3 linked regions of the Dongshaea marina genome follow. The protein of the gene in region 1 interacts with the protein of each later gene in a pairwise test. Links are inferred from orthologs where the notes say so. Each region holds a gene or a part of one and is shown on either strand. Other genes may lie near its edges. The genes, in order: DB847_RS15800, srmB and ftsZ.

Region 1 (6,314 bases):
CGATGCCTTGACGCTGATCTTGAAGTTATCAAAATTAAGCCGGTCTAAAATCTCAACATGGCGCATCGCAGACTCAACGAGGGCCTCGGGAGTTGGCTCGTGATATTTCTGCATCAACTCTTTTTCCAAGGAGCCGCCATTGACCCCGATCCGGATCGGAATATTCTTATCCCGCGCACAATCAACCACGGCACGCACCCGATCTTCTTTGCCAATATTTCCCGGGTTGATCCGCAGGCAATCCACGCCATATTCGGCAACCTTGAGGGCGATCCGGTAGTCAAAGTGGATATCCGCCACCAGAGGGACCTTGACCTGTTGCTTGATCTGACGAAACGCCTCGGCCGCTTCCATAGTGGGTACCGAAACCCGGACAATATCCGCCCCGACCTTCTCCAAAGAGCGGATTTGCGCCACAGTCGCTTCCACATCCACGGTACGGGTATTGGTCATGCTCTGTACCGAAATCGGTGCATCGCCTCCAACAGGAACATCTCCGACCCAGATCTTCTTAGACTGACGGCGCTTAATCGGTGATTGATGATGGGCCATATTACTGCTGCTCCGGAACAATTAGTTTTGCAATACTGTTTTTAAATGCATCGAGACTCACGTGTTTACCCTGATAACTCACGTCTACCAGCTGAGGTGCCCCAAGGATCAGGTGGAATGGCGGCTGTCCTTCCAGCTCCAGGGTATCCCCCTGTTTTTTGATCCCGACCACCAGCTGTTTGCCTGTGCCATCGGTGACCTTCACCCAACAGTCGCCACGAAAGCTTAACACTAATCCTTGCTGCTGGTTTTGTGTCTCTGCGGCAGCTGACTCGGTTGCCGCAGTTGAGGTCTCTGTGGGAGATACATGGGTCGAAGAGGATTCATCTGCCACTGATGGTGTTGAATGAGTGTCCACACTGGCCGGGCTCTGCTCCTGGGATCCCGCAGGGGATACGGCCGGCTCTGAGGCTGGCTGCGCCGGAGTTGTTGCGCTCTGGGTAGCTGTTGCTGGCTGTGGAACAGGCTCCACACTACTTTTTGTCATCGACTCCTGCCACCACCAGGCGATCAGCAAAATGATCAGCACCAGGATGATCAATCGGGTCACCCACTTGAGCCGTGAGTCACTCGCCTCTTTGTGGGTGCGTTTAGAGAAGCTGTGCATCCCGGTTTGAGCCTTCCCGGTTCCCAGCTGCTCATAGGAAGCCAGAACCTGTGCCTCCTCAATTCCAAGCAGCTTACAGTAGGATCTCAGATAGCCACGGATAAAGGTCTCGGCCATATGCGCAGGAAAATGATCCTGCTCAATATCCTGGACCAAAGTGAGCCGCAGGTTCAACCGTGAGGCAACCTGTTCCTGGCTCATCATCTGTTGCTCGCGTGCCTCGCGCAGCAAGCGTCCGGGACTGATCGCGAGTTGCTCGCCAATGTCGGCCTCGGTTTCTTGGATCTGTTCAGGATGTTCGCTCTTAATACTCATTCGCAATGTACTTTTTAGCTTGAATCGATTGAGGATATTTACGCATCAGCTCGGCACCATACTTATGGACTCCCGCCGGATGGTCATCCGCCTCTTCCAGCTTCACCCACAGCCATAAGCTATCGGCAGTGGCTAAGTTGTCTTTACCATAGCGTGCCAGGTAGCCCCGGGCCGAAGCCAGATCCTTTTGCTGCAATGAGATATCGGCCAGTCCCAACAAAATCGTGGGGTTTGATGGCTCATATCCAAGTGCACGTCTGTAATAATCTTTCGCTTGTGGGGTATCTCCCGCACTCTGAGCACAAACGGCAGCATTTTCGTAGGTGCTGGCAACCTTGATGTAGCCAGGCACCGCCACCGCTCGCAAAAACATCTTCTGCGCTTTAGCATAGTGTTTCTCGGAGCAAAGGAAGGTCCCGTAGTTGTTAAGGATATCAGGATTGTTGGGCGCCATGCCAAGGGCTTTTTGATAAGAGGCGTCAGCCTGTGACATCTCTCCGACGCTTTGGTGGAAATAAGCGATGGCGGCATAGATCATCGGATTACGAGGATCATAGCTCAGAGCCTTCTCAAGATTGTATTTCGCCTGAACTGCATCTCCCTGCTGCAGATACTGCAGCCCGAGATCCAGGCGATTCTTGGCCGCATTCTTCGGCTCAAAGGTCTGAACCGTATGAGTCTGCTTATTATCGACATAGGTCGTCTCCTGAACACAGCCCGCCAGCAGAAGCGCTACCATCCCTATGCTCAGGAGTTGTAATCCTCTTTCCATTCCCTAGCCATCAGATTAAATTAGGATTCACAGATTTTGACGGAAATCGCTTCGTTCTGCATCCGTTTTTTGATGACTCGCTTGGTTCTGTCGATTACGTCACCAACCAGCTGTCCACAGGCGGCATCAATATCATCGCCACGGGTCTTGCGCACTATGACGGTGTAGCCATACTCCATCAATACCTTGCTGAAGCGGTCGACCCGGCTGTTACTGGGCTTACCAAAAGGGCTGCCCGGGTAGGGATTAAAGGGAATGAGGTTAATCTTACAGGGGGTGTTCTTCAACAGACGCGCCAACTCGCGGGCATCATCCATATCATCATTGATGTGATCGAGCAATACATATTCGATAGTGACCTTGCCCTGGTTGGCATTGGACTTCTGAACATAGCGGTGAATGCCATCCAGCAGCTCCCGAATGTTGTACTTATCGTTGATCGGCATGATCTCGCTGCGAAGCTTATCATTGGGAGCATGCAGCGAAACCGCCAGCGCAACATCAATCTGATCGCCCAGCTTATCCAGGGCGGGTACCACTCCGGATGTAGACAGAGTTACCCGACGTTTGGAGAGCCCAAAGCCATAATCATCCAGCATCAGCCCCATTGCCGGCACCACATTATTAAGGTTCAGCAACGGCTCTCCCATCCCCATCATCACCACATTGGTGATGGGGCGCTGGCCGGTCTCGCCCTTAAAGCCAATCGACTTGGACGCCCGCCATACCTGACCGATGATCTCAGAAACCCGTAGGTTACGGTTAAAACCCTGCTGAGCCGTAGAGCAGAAATGACACTCAAGGGCACAGCCGACCTGAGAGGAGACACACAGGGTCGCGCGGTCTTCATCCGGGATATAAACAGTCTCAACTTCCTGATCGCCAACCTGCAGGGCCCACTTGATGGTGCCGTCACTGGAGCGCTGCTCACGGGCGATCTCAGGCGCACGGATCTCGCAGCGCTGCTGCAACTTGGCACGCAGCACCTTATTGATGTTGGTCATTTCGTCGAAGTTGTCACAACCAAAATGGTAGATCCACTTCATTAACTGATCGGCACGAAAGGGTTTCTCACCCAGATCAGCCATCAGCTGACGCATCCCATTCCGATCAAGATCTAGCAGATTGATTTTAGTTTCACTCATTGTTGCCCCAACTTTTGACAGCCATACATCGCTAAACAGCGCCGAATTGTACAAATTTTGACTAGTGCTTTCCAGCAAAGGCAGTGATTTTGCTAAAGATAGGTGGGTAAATGCAATCCTTTCTCGTCATTTGACACCAAAAAATCCCGATTGGCGAAGAATTCAGTCCGGGATCGAGAGTAGATGAGCTCATAGCGTATTGCATTTGAGTCTTCCTTTTGTCACAGTAGCGCGAAATTGGCTCCTTCTGAGCCCTAAGTTACTCAGGCCCCTGTGAGAGCTCCTCTTCATGGCAAATTTTCATACCCATGCCAGCGTTGCTATCGGTTGCAGCGCGATTGCTGCCGCCGCCCTGCATACCGCAGGGATTATCCATTCCCAGTTCACCATGCCACTCATCCTGTTTGGCTCGATTGGCGGCCTGCTGCCGGATGTGGATTCAGATCACTCGACCTCGATCCGGGTGATCTTCAACCTGCTCTCCATTATCGGGGCCACCGCCACCATGATGCTGGTCGGCCGGGACTATGGGATTGTGCCTGGGATCGGCGCCGGGGCCTGCTTCTTTGTCATCGCCCGCTATATCATCTTTTATCTCTTTACCAAGGCAACCCGGCATCGCGGGATCTTTCACTCTCTGCCGATGGGAGTGATCTGTGGTCTGGTGACCGCCAGCGTCTCCTGGCACCTGCTGCGTTACAGTGCGCCCAATGCCTGGCTGGCGGGACTCTTTGTCAGTGGAGGATTTCTGGTGCACCTGCTGCTTGATGAGATCTATAGTGTCGATCTCTCGGGTGGACGGCTTAAAAGCTCATTTCTGAGCGCCTGCAAACTGATGAGTCGTGATAGCTGGCTGTTGTATGTCGGCCTTTACCTGCTGATCGGGATATTGCTGATCCCGGCCCCTCCCCTGACCATCTTGCGTGAGCAGATCCTGACGGCCCAGCTTGCCCAAACCCTGTGGGCACATAGGTGGTAATCATTCATGAGCTATTTTGGTTGGCTACATTACCTATCGGCCCAGTCACATCTCCTAACCTGAAGAATATGTACCTTTGATATCCCCAATAAAGGTGGTATCTCAGCCATCATGGGAATAGCCTGTAAGCCCGAATCGCTCCCAGTTTGCTATCCTGCCCCTCGTTTCCCTGCTTTGAGTGACCCCTGTTGCAGAAGGCTGTCGATATTGAAACCAGCGCATCTAAAATATGAGCCGTCTCCCTGGAAAAACATAACCCCAAGGATCAGATTTGTCTCAGCTAATCCGAGTAGTAATCACAAAGACTTTGGCTATTATCTTATTCCCATCCGAGAGGGATGAAGATTTTCTTAAGGGATTTCATAAGCACTCAAATGAGCCTAAATGCCTATCCTCTAAATAAAGGACTCATAAGAGTTTGTGAGTAGTTAATAAATCGATGGATGAAAATCAATACCAACTCGATATTTAAATACATTAACCTAACAACTCACAACAATCATTAGGCATTTGAGGTGATTGATAAAGTACCACCCTGTTTATCACGAAACGCAATTTAGATAGTAGTCGCACATTACTTATATAAAAAACCGACACTCTAGCACAATCCAGCAATCAAAAAACAAAAAGCACGACCATTATTAAAATGGTCGTTAATTGTTAAATTAAAAGCAAGGACAAAAATATAACCATTTTCAGCCGATAATCTATATGAATTAATTTCTTGATCTAACTTTATCCTTAAGTATAATCCGCTCCACTTCAGAACCTCTGCTATAAATAACAAAAAATTGGACTTGCTTGTTGTTTACACCTATCGGAAAGACTGTTTTTTATTGATTTTCGGTAAGGCTTGTTGTCTGTTGTTGATGTCTGGATCTATTCTTCACTAACGCACTGAAAATCCAAGTCAGTTATGAGTAATTTCTCCAATAGAACTTTATAGTTTGGTTAGGCTAAATAACTCCTCCAAATAGCAGATCACTTGGAGCTGTTGCTGAGGTTTTCTCAGGCAGACTCTTTGTGTCAGGGATGATGCGGTTGAACTTCCATGGGTAAGTTGCTCTCAAAGCAGCGCACGCAAAGCAGGGATTCTCGTGGATAAGAAATGGATTCACTGTGGGTCTGCTGGTGCATTTCGATAGATGTAGCAGTATTAGGCTCAGCTATTTAGCTGAGAGCAATCTCCTTGAAGGCGTATAGCCAGAGAGGGAGGACAGTAAAGTCAGGACATTATTATATGTTGAAATCACTCTGAGTTATGAATGACTTTAATATATTAATTTTTATTATATTTAATATCCCATGCTCCATATGGAGACATGATTTAAATGAGCTATTTAATTCTCTGTTTATCCATGCTCTGCCTATTCGGGAGCTTTAATCTTAGCTTATTCGCCAACTGAATAGTTTTTCATTACCCGATTGAGACTATTTGTATCGAATTGATTTTTATCAGGCAACATCCATATGAATCATCTAGTGAAATTAAACAACACCTCACAGCACTTAACTATTTGTGACCCAGTTGTAATCTTCCAAAAACAAGTAACACTATATCCTAAAGCTATAGCAACTATCTTTAGAGATCGAGAGCTAACCTATCAACAGCTCGATCGACTCTCTGATAATGTTGCATACCATCTGCAAAAAACATTTGGAAAAAATAAACTGAAGCAGCAAAATATTGCACTCTCTATTGAGCGTAGCGATATGATGGTAATTTTGATCCTAGGTATCCTAAAAGTTGGCGCAAGCTACGTTCCACTCGATCCGACTCATCCAGATAAAAGGCTAAGCTATGTACTCAAAGACAGCTCAGCTTTGTTACTGATTACCGAAAGGGCTCAAAAAAATCGCCAAACAATCTGCCCGGAACTATATTTGGATGACATAGACTTCAAGGCACAGCTGGATAAATTCCCGCTATCTGATATCACAGAA
Region 2 (6,328 bases), 2.8 Mb from region 1 along the record:
GAATTTGTTTGTTGTGCAGTCTTGGCTTCTATTTTTTAGCTATGCCTGGCTTTTCCGGTAAGGAAAATTTTTTCGAATCATTCTTTTTGTGTGCTAATTAAGTGTCAGAAAACCCATTTGCATGGGTACACTAGGTTATCAGGGGTTCAGCCTCAGGGCTGAACCTCACGGTGAATCGGGTTTTGCAAAGAGATCAGGGTCTCGGTGGATTGAACCTCTGGGATGCTCTGGATCTTGTGGATCAGCACCTGCTGTAGATCGTCGATGGAACGGACCATCAGCTTGATAAAGATGCTGTAGGTACCAGTGGTGTAGTAGGCCTCCACCACTTCGCTTAGCTTTTCGAGCTGTGCCAGCGCCGAGGGGTAGTCCCCGGCACTTTTGAGGTTGATCCCGATAAAGCAGCACACATCATAGCCCAGACGCTTGGGGTTGATCTGGACCCGGGTTCCCTCGATAAAACCCGCCTGTTTCATCTTTTCGACCCGGACATGGATGGTTCCCGGGCTTACCTCAAAGCGCTTGGCAAGCTCTGCATAGGGGGTACGGGCATTGTCCATCAGGGCGGTGAGGATCTGTTTATCCAGATTATCGATTCGATAATTATCCGTCATTTTTTTGCTCTACTATTAACGATTAATTATTTACTACCATTATTGATTGATGATTTAAAGGTGTGCTTGCTATTTTTATTGATGGATATTGAATTGAATGTGTTCTTTGTTGAAGAATCGCCAAACAATCAGTTTAAAGATGGCAGGTTCATTCATGAAAAAGCAGTATATCCGCACCCAGCAACAGATAAGTTTTGTAAAAGATTATTTCTCAGCGCAGTTGGCAAACCAGCTTGGTTTAACCCGGGTCGAAGCGCCACTTTTGAGCCAGGTTGGGGATGGGGTGCAGGATAATCTCAGTGGCTGGGAGCAGCCGGTTCAGGTCTGTCTTCGAACCATGCCTGAGCAGAGTTATGAGGTGGTACAGTCTCTGGCAAAGTGGAAGCGTTTGATGTTGGGCCGCTATGGCTTTGAGTGTGGCGAGGGGATCTATGCTCACATGAAAGCACTCAGGCCTGACGAAGAGGCACTGAGTCCGATCCACTCTGTCTATGTCGATCAGTGGGATTGGGAGCAGGTGATCAGCCGGGAATTCCGGGATACAGAGTACCTCAAGGCCTGTGTGCAAAAGATCTGGCAGGCGATCAAGAGCACAGAACGGGCTGTTTGTGGCGAGTATGGGCTGGACAGCCAGCTTGCCGAGAGCATTCATTTTATTCACAGCGAGGAGCTGCTTGAAAGTTACCCGACCCTCAGCCCTAAAGAGCGGGAGCGGGCGATCACTCGTGAATTGGGAGCCGTATTCCTGATAGGGATCGGAGACCGGCTGAAAGATGGCCAGCCCCATGATGTTCGGGCACCGGATTATGATGACTGGAGTAGCCTGTGCTCAGAGGGCAAGCGAGGGCTCAACGGTGATATCTTGGTGTGGAGCCCTCAGCTTGATGATGTGATTGAGCTCTCATCGATGGGGATCCGGGTCGATCCCGAGTCTCTGAAGCGCCAGCTAGAGATAAGTGGTGAGCTACAGCGTCAGGAGCAGCCCTGGCACCAAAAGTTGATGGCCAGCAAGATGCCGCTGACGATCGGCGGTGGAATCGGTCAGTCTCGTCTTACCATGCTACTGCTGCAGAAACAGCATATTGGTGAGGTTCAGGTAGGGGTGTGGCCCGAGCAGTTGCGAGCAATGGTCAGTGGATTACTTTAGTGCCGCTAAGCGTCATGGTCTTTACCGCTTATGCTGATGTTCCTGATTTGCGGCACAGCAGCAAACCCCGTCGGGGGTGCCGATGTATATGGATATGCGAATGCAACGATAACCAGAGATGGTGTTATACCAAGCCAGATGATTAAGTGATCAGTGTGTTGTTCACTCCAACTTGGATAAGCTGTGAGCCATTTAGCCCGTTGGCAGCATGGGCGAAGTTGCTAAGTAACGAAGCGAGAGCGATGGACCGCGAACAGGAAGGGGTTACCAGGAAGGTAGCCGCTGGCATCGAGCATACAGGATGTACTTGCTGCGTGGCGCAAATGGCTCATGGATTATCAGGGCAATCCGATCACTTTTCTTTCGTGATTAGTATAACTTCGCCCATAGCTCAAATACTTCATGGTAGAGGTGGGAGGTTAAGGTATTTGAGCTATGCGGTACTGGTTAATAAGGTGAGGGTAAGGAGGAGTTACTCTTTGCGACTCATGCTTCATAAGGCCCACCGCTAGCCAACAGCTATCGGTGGGGTTTTAGCTCTGTCAGCTGCTGGCTTTCTTTGAAGGTTTCTGAGACTTCTTACGCTGCTTTTTGGCTATTCCCTTGGCTCCTTTACCCTTCTTTGGCATCTTACTCTTCTTGGCCTTTTTCGGGGGGCGCGCCTCTCTATGTTTTGGCGGTAGCTCGGCGATGGTGCGGCGCTTCATCGGGTGCTGCATATAGCGCTCAATTTTACCCAGGATCTCTATGTCATGGGCCTCCACCAGGCTGATCGCGGATCCCTTGGCACCGGCGCGGGCGGTGCGGCCGATCCGGTGCAGGTAGACATCGGCACTCCAGGGGAGATCATAGTTGATCACATGGGTCACATCCGGGATATCCAGACCCCGGGCCGCAACATCGGTAGCCACCAGGATATTGCTGCGCTTTTCACGGAACTTGGTGAGGGATTCATTACGCTTTTTCTGATCCATCTCGCCCCGTAGGTAGGTGCACTCCAGGCCAGCCTGGGTCAGTTGCCCTACCAGCTGATGTAAGCGCTCACGGGTTTTGACAAAGACGATGCTGCGATGCTCAGGATCCAGGCGTAGCAGGTGGGTGAGCAGGGCAAACTTGTGTTCGGCATGATCGGCCAGATGGATCCACTGATGGATTTTTCCCCGCTCCCGCTTGGGTGGTTCAGCATTGAGCTCGGCCGGTTCAGTGAGCAGCTCTTCACAAAATCTCTGCAGCCCTTCTCCCTCCAGGGTAGCGGAGAACAGCATGCTTTGGCGGCGCCAGCGACATTCACCTGCGATGCGGTGAACCTCTTTACTAAAGCCCATATCCAGCATGCGGTCGGCTTCATCCAGGATCAGGATCTCGACGGCGCGGCTGTCGAAACTCTCCTCATCCATGTACTCCATCAATCGCCCCGGGGTTGCGATCAGCAGATCCAGGTTCTTCTCCAGCAGTGGACGCTGCTCAGCATGGTCGACACCACCTGTGATCACCCCGCAGTTGAGTTTGCAGAACTGGCTCAGGGCTTTTGCCTGCTCCTCGATCTGCATCGCCAGCTCGCGGGTTGGGGTCAGAACCAGAACTCGGGGAGGCCCGGGCTGACGACGCGGGAAGTCCAGCATGTGTTGCAATGCAGGCAGGAGGAAGGCCGCGGTTTTTCCGGTACCGGTCGGGGCAGATGCCATGATATCCCGGCCGTCCATCGCCTCGGGCAGAACCATCTTCTGGATGGTGGTGGGGCGTGCAAAGTTGAGCTGCTCCAGTGCCCTTAGCAAGTTCTCGTCGAGATCGAAGTTTTCAAATGACATCTATTTTCCTGTTCTGCAGTACAAAATTAGTTGATTGATGGCTCATTATAGAGAGATCTCGCTGCAAACTGTACAACTTAAAGGTTTTGCATAAAATGAAGGATTTTTGAGGTTGCCATGAAGCGAAGCGGCTTTAGCTTTAAGCGTTTTCATCTGGAACATGATCGCTGTGGTATGAAGATCGGGACCGATGGTATTTTGCTGGGAAGCTGGGCTCCCTTAGCCAGGGTGTCTCGGGCTCTGGATATAGGGACTGGCTGTGGGCTGATCGCTCTGATGCTGGCTCAGCGCAGTCCGGACTCCTGCCTGATAGAGGGAGTAGAGCTGGATGTGGATGCTGCAAGCCAGGCCGCAGAGAATGTTTGCCGCTCCCCCTGGGGCTCAAGGGTTCAGATCCATCATCAGTCGATTCAAAAGTTCAGCGCAGTCCCCTTTGACCTCATCGTCTCGAATCCGCCCTACTACCCCTATCAGCACAGGATGGATAATCATGCCCGTCGCCATGCCCGGCAAACGGTGACCCTGGGAGAAGATGAGTTGTGCCTGGCTGCACAGCGACTGCTTGCGCCCGAGGGAAAGCTTGCTCTCATCATTCCTGCGGAATGTGAAAAAAATTGGTTTGAAGCAGCAGAGGCGAATAATCTTCATATTATTGAGCGTTGTGAAGTAATTACTCGCGAGGGTAAATTACCCACCCGAATTTTATTATTATTAGCTCGTCAATCTCAGCCTTTGATAATAAAAAAAATATTGGTACACCAGGCCGATGGTCTCTATAGTGAGCAGTTCATCGCTTTAACCCGCGATTTTTACCTAAAGATGTAATTCGTGTGAATTCGGCTGGCTAATAAAAAAATTAATAGCAGCCTCAGACAGGCACAAGTAATTTGTGAGGATGTACTGTGAGCCAAAAACTAAAACTATTTGATATTTTCGGACTGGGATTTATGACCTTTGCGTTTTTCCTGGGGGCCGGAAATATTATTTTCCCACCTAAGGCTGGTTTTATGGCGGGTGGGCAGATGACTCCTGCCATGTTTGGTTTTTTGATCACGGGTGTTGGCCTGCCGCTACTGGGGATCCTTGCGGTTGCCTTTGCCGGTGGTGGCTTACCGGTGATGACCCGGCTGCTTCCGGCCCGGATCGCTCTGATGTTTGGGGTTGCCCTGAACCTGATTATCGGTCCGCTGTTTGGTACACCCCGCACCGGGTTGGTTGCCTATGAGATCGGGGTTCGACCTTTTCTGAGTCACCCGGGTGCCTTGGCCCTGCTTATTTTTACCGTCGGCTTTTTTGGGATCTCCATGCTGCTGGCCCTGACTCAGGGTAAGCTGCTGGATGCGGTCGGTAAGGTGTTGACTCCGGTGCTGATCCTGCTGCTGCTGGTGTTGGCCTGTGCGGTGATTATTGCGCCTCAGGGGACGACACCACCGGCTACGGGGGATTATATCAGTCATCCATTTTTTACCGGGTTCCTGCAGGGGTATAACACCATGGATACCCTGGCCTCACTGATGTTTGGCATGTTGATTATCGATGTACTCAAGCAGCGCGGGATCAAGGATGGACTCAAGCTGTTTAAGTACCTCGCCTGTGCCGGAATCATCTCGGCCTGTGGTTTGATCTTTGTCTATGTCTCTTTGTTTTATCTCGGGGCGACCAGTGGCGGATTGCTGGCCCATGCCAATAATGGTGCGGATATTATCTCTGCCTATGTCGTTTCCCTGTTTGGTCAACCGGGATTGATGATCCTGGCTGGGATTATCATGCTGGCCTGTTTGACCACCTCGGTGGGTCTTATTTCGGCGATCTCTGACTTTTTGCATCAACAGCTTAAACTCTTTAGCTATCGCAAGTGGGTTTTGCTATTGGGGGTAAGCTGCATGGTGGTGGCTAATGTTGGCCTGACCCAGCTGATCAAGCTCTCTTTCCCTGTGTTGGTGTTCTGCTACCCGGTGGCGATAGCTCTGGTGTTTTTGACCTTTGTACGACCTAAGCTGGTGCGTCCGGCCATGACCTATAAGATTGTCCTGTCCGTAACCGCACTGTTTAGCCTGTGCGATGGGCTCAGAACCATTCATGGTGAGTTTGCGCTCGCCCCCCAGTGGTTGGCACTTAAATTTTTTGATGCGCTACCATTGGCCGGGCAGGGGCTTGCCTGGGTGCTACCAGCAGCCATCTCTTTACTGGCGTGCACGCTGTTGATCCGAACTCCTGCTCCGGTTGGTGCTTGCTCAGCCACTTAAGTGACTGCCTGGCTCCCTGGCATTTTGCCGGGGCTAGTATGAAATGGGTCATGATTCATTATTTCTGATGATGATTCGATTACCTCAATTAGGAGAGGCCAGAAGCGTATTGACTTGTGGCCTCTCCTTCCCTAAGTTCGTCTGTCCAGATCTTGAGTCATCTCAGTGATAGCTCTCAGATGAATCTCAAATAAACCGTTTAATAGAAAATAAATACGCCCGAGGGTGATAGGGGATATTCGTGAGTCAGAAACTGAAACTACAGGATATTTTAGGCCTGGGGTTTATGACCTTTGCTTTTTTCCTGGGAGCGGGGAATATTATTTTCCCACCTAAGGCCGGATATATGGCCGGGGAGCATATGTCTCTGGCGATGCTGGGCTTTTTGATAACTGGCGTTGGCCTGCCTCTGCTTGGGATAGTGGCCGTCGCTTTTGCCCGGGGCGGCTTACCTGTGATGACACGGCTGCTTCCTTCCGGGGTTGCGCTGCTGTTTGGGGTGGTGATTAATGT
Region 3 (6,357 bases), 2.9 Mb from region 1 along the record:
TCAAGCCACTTGGCGATCGGCAGCTCGATGGAGAAATCGGCCTTGAGGCGCTGCTCCAGCTCAGGAATATCCCACATCTCTTCCAGAGACTGAGGTGGAATATATTCATCCACCACACCATTGATCACATCTTCACGAATGTGCTCAACGATCTCAGAAACATCTTCACTGCCGAGCAGGTGATTACGCTGCTCATAGATCACCTTACGCTGATCATTGGCAACATCATCGTAGTCCAGCAGGCTCTTACGAATATCAAAGTTACGGCTTTCAACCTTACGCTGGGCATTCTCAACCGCCTTGCTCACCCAGGGGTGCTCAATCGCTTCGCCGCGCTGCATACCAAGCTTACGCATCATTCCAGCCACCCGATCGGAGGCGAAAATCCGCATCAGTGAATCGTTCATCGACAGATAGAACCGGCTCGAACCCGGATCCCCCTGACGACCGGAACGGCCCCGCAACTGGTTATCAATGCGTCGGGATTCATGACGCTCGGTGCCGATAATGTGCAGGCCACCCGCCTGGATCACCTCATCATGGCAACGCTGCCACTCCTCCTTGATCTTATTCACCTGCTGCTCGCTCGGATTATCAAGCTTGGCAAGCTCTGACTGCCAGTTACCACCGAGCACGATATCGGTTCCCCGGCCCGCCATGTTGGTCGCTATGGTCACGGCGCCAGGACGTCCCGCCTGGGCTATGATCTCAGCTTCCTGGGCATGGAACTTAGCGTTCAGAACCTTGTGGCGAACACTCTCCTTCTTCAGGACATTAGAGAGCATCTCGGAGTTCTCGATCGAGATGGTACCCACCAGGATCGGCCGCCCCTCCTGGATCCTGTCCTTGATATCCTGAACGATCGCCTCGTACTTCTCCTCCTCGGTGAGGTACACCAGATCGCCCATATCGTTACGGATCATCGGCTTGTTGGTCGGGATCACCACAGTCTCGAGGTTATAGATAGACTGGAATTCAAAGGCTTCGGTATCGGCGGTTCCCGTCATCCCCGCCAGCTTTTCATAGAGGCGGAAATAGTTCTGGAAGGTGATCGATGCCAGGGTCTGGTTTTCATTCTGGATCTGCACATTCTCTTTGGCTTCCACAGCCTGGTGCAGCCCCTCGGACCAGCGACGTCCCGGCATGGTACGACCGGTATGCTCATCGACGATCACGATCTCGCCATCCTGAACTATGTAATCGACGTTGAGTTCAAACAAGGTGTGGGCGCGCAGCGCCGCATTGATGTGGTGCAGCAGGGCGATGTTAGTGGCCGAAAACAGGGATTCATCATCACCGAGTAGCTTGCGTTCCTTGAGCAGCTCCTCCACAAACAGCTGGCCATTTTCAGTCAGGAAGGCCTGCTTATTTTTCTCATCCACCGTATAGTGGCCATCGCCCTTATACTCTTCAGAATCCTCTTTATCCTGCTTGGTCAGCTTAGGGATAAGCTTATCGATGCTGATATAGAGCTCTGAGTTATCATCGGTGGGGCCGGAGATGATCAGTGGTGTTCTCGCCTCATCGATCAGAACCGAGTCAACCTCATCCACCAGGGCATAGTAGAGTTCACGCTGAACCCGCTGATCGGCGGAGTAGGCCATATTATCGCGCAGATAATCGAAGCCGAATTCATTGTTGGTTCCATAGGTGATATCGGCAGCGTAAGCATCACGCTTCTGATCCGGATCCATTCCGGGCAGGTTACAGCCAACCGTCATCCCCAAAAATTCAAACAGTGGCCGGTTGCCATCGGCATCACGCTTGGCCAGGTAGTCATTCACGGTAACTATATGAACGCCACGTCCGGTCAGGGCGTTCAGATAAGCAGGCAGGGTCGCGGTCAGGGTCTTACCTTCACCGGTTTTCATCTCGGCGATCTGGTTTTGGTTCAGGACCATGCCCCCAACCAACTGTACATCGAAGGGACGCATCTCAAAGATACGCTTAGATGCCTCTCGAACCGTTGCAAAAGCCTCAGGAAGCAGGCTTTCAAGAGTAGCCCCCTCTTTGAGTCGCTGACGAAACTCCTCAGTTTTGGCACTCAGCTGCTCATCGGTCAGAGCCTCATATTCAGGCTCCATAGCGTTGATCCGTTTTACAGCCTTGCGCAGATTCTTGAGAATTCGCTCATTACGGCTGCCAACAATCTTGGTGAGGAAGTTACTTATCATTATTGGCCACTTTTAGGTTCACTGGTTTAATCTCTCATCCTTGCACTTTAGGAGACCCCCCGGTTCGTCGAAGCGATACAGGACAGACCGGCACGCCATTTTAAATCAAGATAAGACCAGGGCAAAATCCTTGTTGGAAAAGAGTGCAAAAACAACTCATCATCCAGGCTCTGCTGACGCCTCAGATCCACTTTAAAATTGGAAACCTCAACAGAGCCAAGCAATTTATGGGGGCTGTCTCCTCAAAAAGCAAGGGGAGATCAGAACTGGGGGGAAATAAAAAAGGCGCCGGGTGGAGAGCGCCGGCGCCTTTTCTCATGTCTGATGTGGAAGATCAGCTTGCAACCACCAGTGAGGTATCACAGAAGGTGATCGGCACCTGCTGTTTTTCATCTTCAAAGCTAACCAGCTCCCAGGCATCTTCTGTTGCCAACAGAGTCTTGAGCAACAGGTTGTTGAGGGCATGCCCGGTCTTGTAAGCCTTGAACTCACCGATGAGATTGTGATTACACATGTAGAGATCGCCGATCGCATCCAGCATCTTGTGCTTCACAAACTCATCGTCATAGCGTAAGCCATCTTCATTCAACACACGATAATCATCCATCACCACCGCATTTTCCAGGCCTCCACCCAGTGCCAGGTTGCGTGAGTGCATATACTCAACATCCCGCAGGAAGCAGAAGGTTCGGGCGCGGCTGATATCGCGAATAAAGGCATTGCTGGAAAAATCGAGCTTCAGATGCTGGTTTTGCTTCTTGAATACCGGATGATCAAAATCCACCAGCAGGTCCATCTTGAAACCATCGTTGTAGGGAAGCAGCTCGGCCCACTTATCCTCTAACTCAACCCGAATCGGCTTGAGTACCCGGATAAACTTCTTGGCAACGGACTGCTCTTCGATCCCCGCAGATTGCAGCAGGTAGATAAACGGATGGGAACTTCCGTCCATTACCGGCAGCTCTGGAGAGTCGACCTCTACGACAAGGTTATCAATCCCTAAGCCAGCAAGGGCTGCAGAGAGATGCTCTATCGTAGAAACCCGTACGCCCTGCTCATTGACCAGAGCAGTGCAAAGCATGGTATCACGCACCAGGCTGGCATCGGCCTTGATTTCCACCACTGGATCCAGATCAACACGTCGATACACGACCCCGGTGTTAACTGGAGCAGGGTAGAAGGTCATGGTGACTTTCTGCCCTGAATGCAGCCCAACTCCGGTGGCCTGCACACTTTTCTTTAGGGTTCTTTGTTTCATCATAAGACGTACCCGCTCAGCACTACTTCAGCCCGACTCGAACAAACGGCCGAAGAGTGTAGCACATTCTATAACCAGCATCAAAACCAAACACAGTTCGATCAATCAGCCTGCTTACGCAAAAATGCCGGAATATCCAGGTAATCAGGCTCGCTTTTCGCGACCGGGTTACTATCGGCATTGACCGCAACCTGAGCACTCTTAGGTGTCAGAGGCTGATCGTTCTCGGTCGCCGGGCGTGCACTACCAGACATGGATGGAACCGATGCGCTCTGAGGAGCCGTAGTTGCAGACTTCACCAATGTGATGTCCGGCTTACGATCGGCGCCGATCCCGGTTGCCACCACGGTCACCCGCAGCTCATTCTCCATATCCGGTTCGATGACGGTACCGACCACCACGGTTGCATTCTCGGAGGCAAACGCTTTCACCGCATTACCGACGGTCTCAAACTCTTCAATGTTGAGATCCATACCCGCAGTGATATTCACCAGGATGCCACGGGCTCCCGCTAGATCCACATCTTCCAGCAGCGGGCTGGAGATCGCCTTCTCGGCAGCCTCTTCCGCTCTGTCTTCACCGCTGGCGATACCGGTGCCCATCATGGCTGTACCCATCTCGCGCATCACGGTACGAACGTCCGCAAAGTCAACGTTAATCAGACCCGGACGAGTGATCAGCTCGGCAATGCCCTGCACCGCTCCCAGCAATACGTTATTGGCCGCCTTAAAGGCATCCAGCAGGCTGATACCACGCCCCAATACCTTGAGGAGCTTATCGTTCGGGATGGTGATCAGCGAGTCGACCGATTTAGCCAGCTCCTCAATTCCCTGCAGGGCAAAGCTCATTCGCTTCTTACCCTCAAAGGAGAAGGGCTTAGTCACCACAGCAACCGTCAGGATCCCCAGCTCCTTGGCAACTTCAGCCACCACGGGAGCCGCACCGGTTCCGGTTCCGCCACCCATACCGGCCGCGATAAACACCATATCGGCCCCATTGAGCAGCTCGGCAATCGCCTCACGATCTTCGATCGCAGCATCGCGACCCACCTCGGGATTGGCACCTGCTCCCAGCCCCTTGGTGATGGTCCCACCGATCTGCAGTGTGGTATTAACCGTCGCACTATTGAGTGCCTGCGCGTCCGTATTGATCGAGATGAAGTCGACACCCTCGATCGATTCACGCACCATATGCTCGACGGCGTTTCCTCCACCACCCCCGACACCAATAACCTTAATGACTGCTTCGTCACTAGAACTGTCCATGAATTCAAACATCTTGTCTCTCCACTTCGCTTTTTGCACCCATCAACAACACTAAAATTCCCCTTTAAACCAGTTGGTAACCTTCTTCATCAGGCCACCCACACTATGGCTGCGCATCACGGTTTCCAAGTTATTTGGCTGATGCAACTTGCCATACTGCAATAATCCTACGGGAGTCGAATATACAGGGGAGCCTACATAGTCAACCAAACCTTTGATGTTGACCGGTTCTCCCACTCTGACCTGACATCCAAAAATTCGCTCGGCACACTCCACCACGCCTTCTATGCGTGATGCGCCACCGGTCAGCACTATGCCAGCGGCAAACTGGTGCTTGACCCCTTTATCTTTCAGTTCACGACGCAACTTCTGTAGTTCGTCATTTACCATGCCGAAAAGTTCACTATATCTTGGCTCAATCACTTCGGCCAGAGTCTGTCGCTGCAGACTGCGGGCGGGTCGCCCTCCGACACTCGGAACCTCAATATTGTCCTCTTTACTGACCAAACTTCCAAGTGCGCATCCATAACGAACTTTAATCGCTTCGGCATCTGCCGGTGGTGTCCCAAAGGCGTAGGCGATATCACTGGTCACCGCACTCCCCGCATAAGGGATCACCTGGGTATGGCGCAAGGCCCCACCGGTAAACAGCGCCATATCCATGGTGCCACCGCCGATGTCAACCACACAAACCCCAAGCTCCTTCTCATCCTCGGTCAGAACCGCATAGCTGGAAGCCAGCCCGGAAGCGATCAGCTGATCCACTCTCAAACCACACTTCTCAACCGCTTTGACAATATTCTTCGCCATATCGTTATGGCAGGTCACCAGGTGAACCTGAGCCTTCATTCTTACCCCGGACAGGCCGATGGGATTCTTGATCCCCTCCTGGTAATCAATGGCAAAGTCCTGGGGGATCACATGCAGGATCCTGTGTTGATCCTTGAGCTTGACCGACTGAGCCGTATGGATCACATTATCCACATCATCCTGGGAGACCTCCTCATCTGTGATCGGCACCATACCCGACTCATTCAGACAATCCAGGTGCCGCCCGGAGATCCCAAGGTAAACCGAGGTGATCTGGCACTCTGCCATCATCTCAGCTTCATTGATCGCACGCTGAATCGACTTGACCACAGACTCAAGATCGTTCACGCCTCCCTTATCCATTCCCCTGCTGCTATGACTCCCCAACCCGACAATGGAGAGCTCTCCATCCGGAAGCAGTTCACCGACCAGAGCCGATACTTTGGAAGTACCGATATCCAGACCAACGATTAAATTTCTCTCCAGTGCCTTTGTCATTCAGTGTTAACTCACTTTCTTGTTATTTTTCCATCCCACTGCGATTCCGGTGTCATATCGCAGATCCAGATAAGCGATCTGTTGTTGAGGCTGGATCTGTGGATACACACTCAAAAAACGTTGTAACCGCTCCATGACCCGCTGCTGGCCGACATAAAGCTTCCAGCCATTATCCAATTCGACAATCCAGGCTCCCCGTCCGGTCATCGTCAGGTGGGTAAGACGAAAGGGGCCTGATTGAAACAAGGGCTGCAACTGGTGGTACATGGCTACAACCTTATCCGCTTCATCTGCCCGACCACTGAGCCACAGATCCGGCAGCTTGACTCCCTGGGTTGGAGCACTGAAGATC

Evidence for each region.
Region 2: the proteins of DB847_RS15800 (region 1) and srmB interact in binary tests that used the Escherichia coli proteins (3 or more experiments, as listed by UniProt). The link is inferred for Dongshaea marina from one-to-one orthologs.
Region 3: the proteins of DB847_RS15800 (region 1) and ftsZ interact in binary tests that used the Escherichia coli proteins (3 or more experiments, as listed by UniProt). The link is inferred for Dongshaea marina from one-to-one orthologs.

The regions. Positions count from the first base shown.
Region 1 is NZ_CP028897.1:3,367,521-3,373,834, forward strand. The notes cover bases 1,330-4,254. They hold DB847_RS15800 (bifunctional tRNA (adenosine(37)-C2)-methyltransferase TrmG/ribosomal RNA large subunit methyltransferase RlmN), read right to left. Parts: upstream 3,392-4,254; coding sequence 2,267-3,391; downstream 1,330-2,266. Other genes in these bases: DB847_RS15790 (RodZ domain-containing protein), read right to left, coding at 1,330-1,474; pilW (type IV pilus biogenesis/stability protein PilW), read right to left, coding at 1,464-2,246; DB847_RS15805 (metal-dependent hydrolase), read left to right, coding at 3,681-4,254. Also shown: ispG (flavodoxin-dependent (E)-4-hydroxy-3-methylbut-2-enyl-diphosphate synthase), read right to left, coding at 1-552; more of DB847_RS15790, read right to left, coding at 554-1,329; more of DB847_RS15805, read left to right, coding at 4,255-4,370; DB847_RS15810 (non-ribosomal peptide synthetase family protein), read left to right, coding at 5,841-6,314.
Region 2 is NZ_CP028897.1:551,463-557,790, forward strand. What follows is about bases 1,437-4,375. They hold srmB (ATP-dependent RNA helicase SrmB), read right to left. Parts: upstream 3,570-4,375; coding sequence 2,304-3,569; downstream 1,437-2,303. Other genes in these bases: asnA (aspartate--ammonia ligase), read left to right, coding at 1,437-1,761; DB847_RS02865 (tRNA1(Val) (adenine(37)-N6)-methyltransferase), read left to right, coding at 3,687-4,375. Outside these bases: transcriptional regulator AsnC, read right to left, coding at 153-614; more of asnA, read left to right, coding at 769-1,436; more of DB847_RS02865, read left to right, coding at 4,376-4,394; brnQ (branched-chain amino acid transport system II carrier protein), read left to right, coding at 4,517-5,815; brnQ (branched-chain amino acid transport system II carrier protein), read left to right, coding at 6,102-6,328. UniProt on the Escherichia coli protein: DEAD-box RNA helicase involved in the assembly of the 50S ribosomal subunit at low temperature. Exhibits RNA-stimulated ATP hydrolysis and RNA unwinding activity. Acts before DeaD.
Region 3 is NZ_CP028897.1:430,655-437,011, reverse strand. What follows is about bases 2,622-5,589. They hold ftsZ (cell division protein FtsZ), read right to left. Parts: upstream 4,710-5,589; coding sequence 3,534-4,709; downstream 2,622-3,533. Other genes in these bases: ftsA (cell division protein FtsA), read right to left, coding at 4,749-5,589; lpxC (UDP-3-O-acyl-N-acetylglucosamine deacetylase), read right to left, coding at 2,622-3,435. Outside these bases: preprotein translocase subunit SecA, read right to left, coding at 1-2,174; more of lpxC, read right to left, coding at 2,509-2,621; more of ftsA, read right to left, coding at 5,590-6,005; DB847_RS02250 (cell division protein FtsQ/DivIB), read right to left, coding at 6,012-6,357. UniProt on the Escherichia coli protein: Essential cell division protein that forms a contractile ring structure (Z ring) at the future cell division site. The regulation of the ring assembly controls the timing and the location of cell division.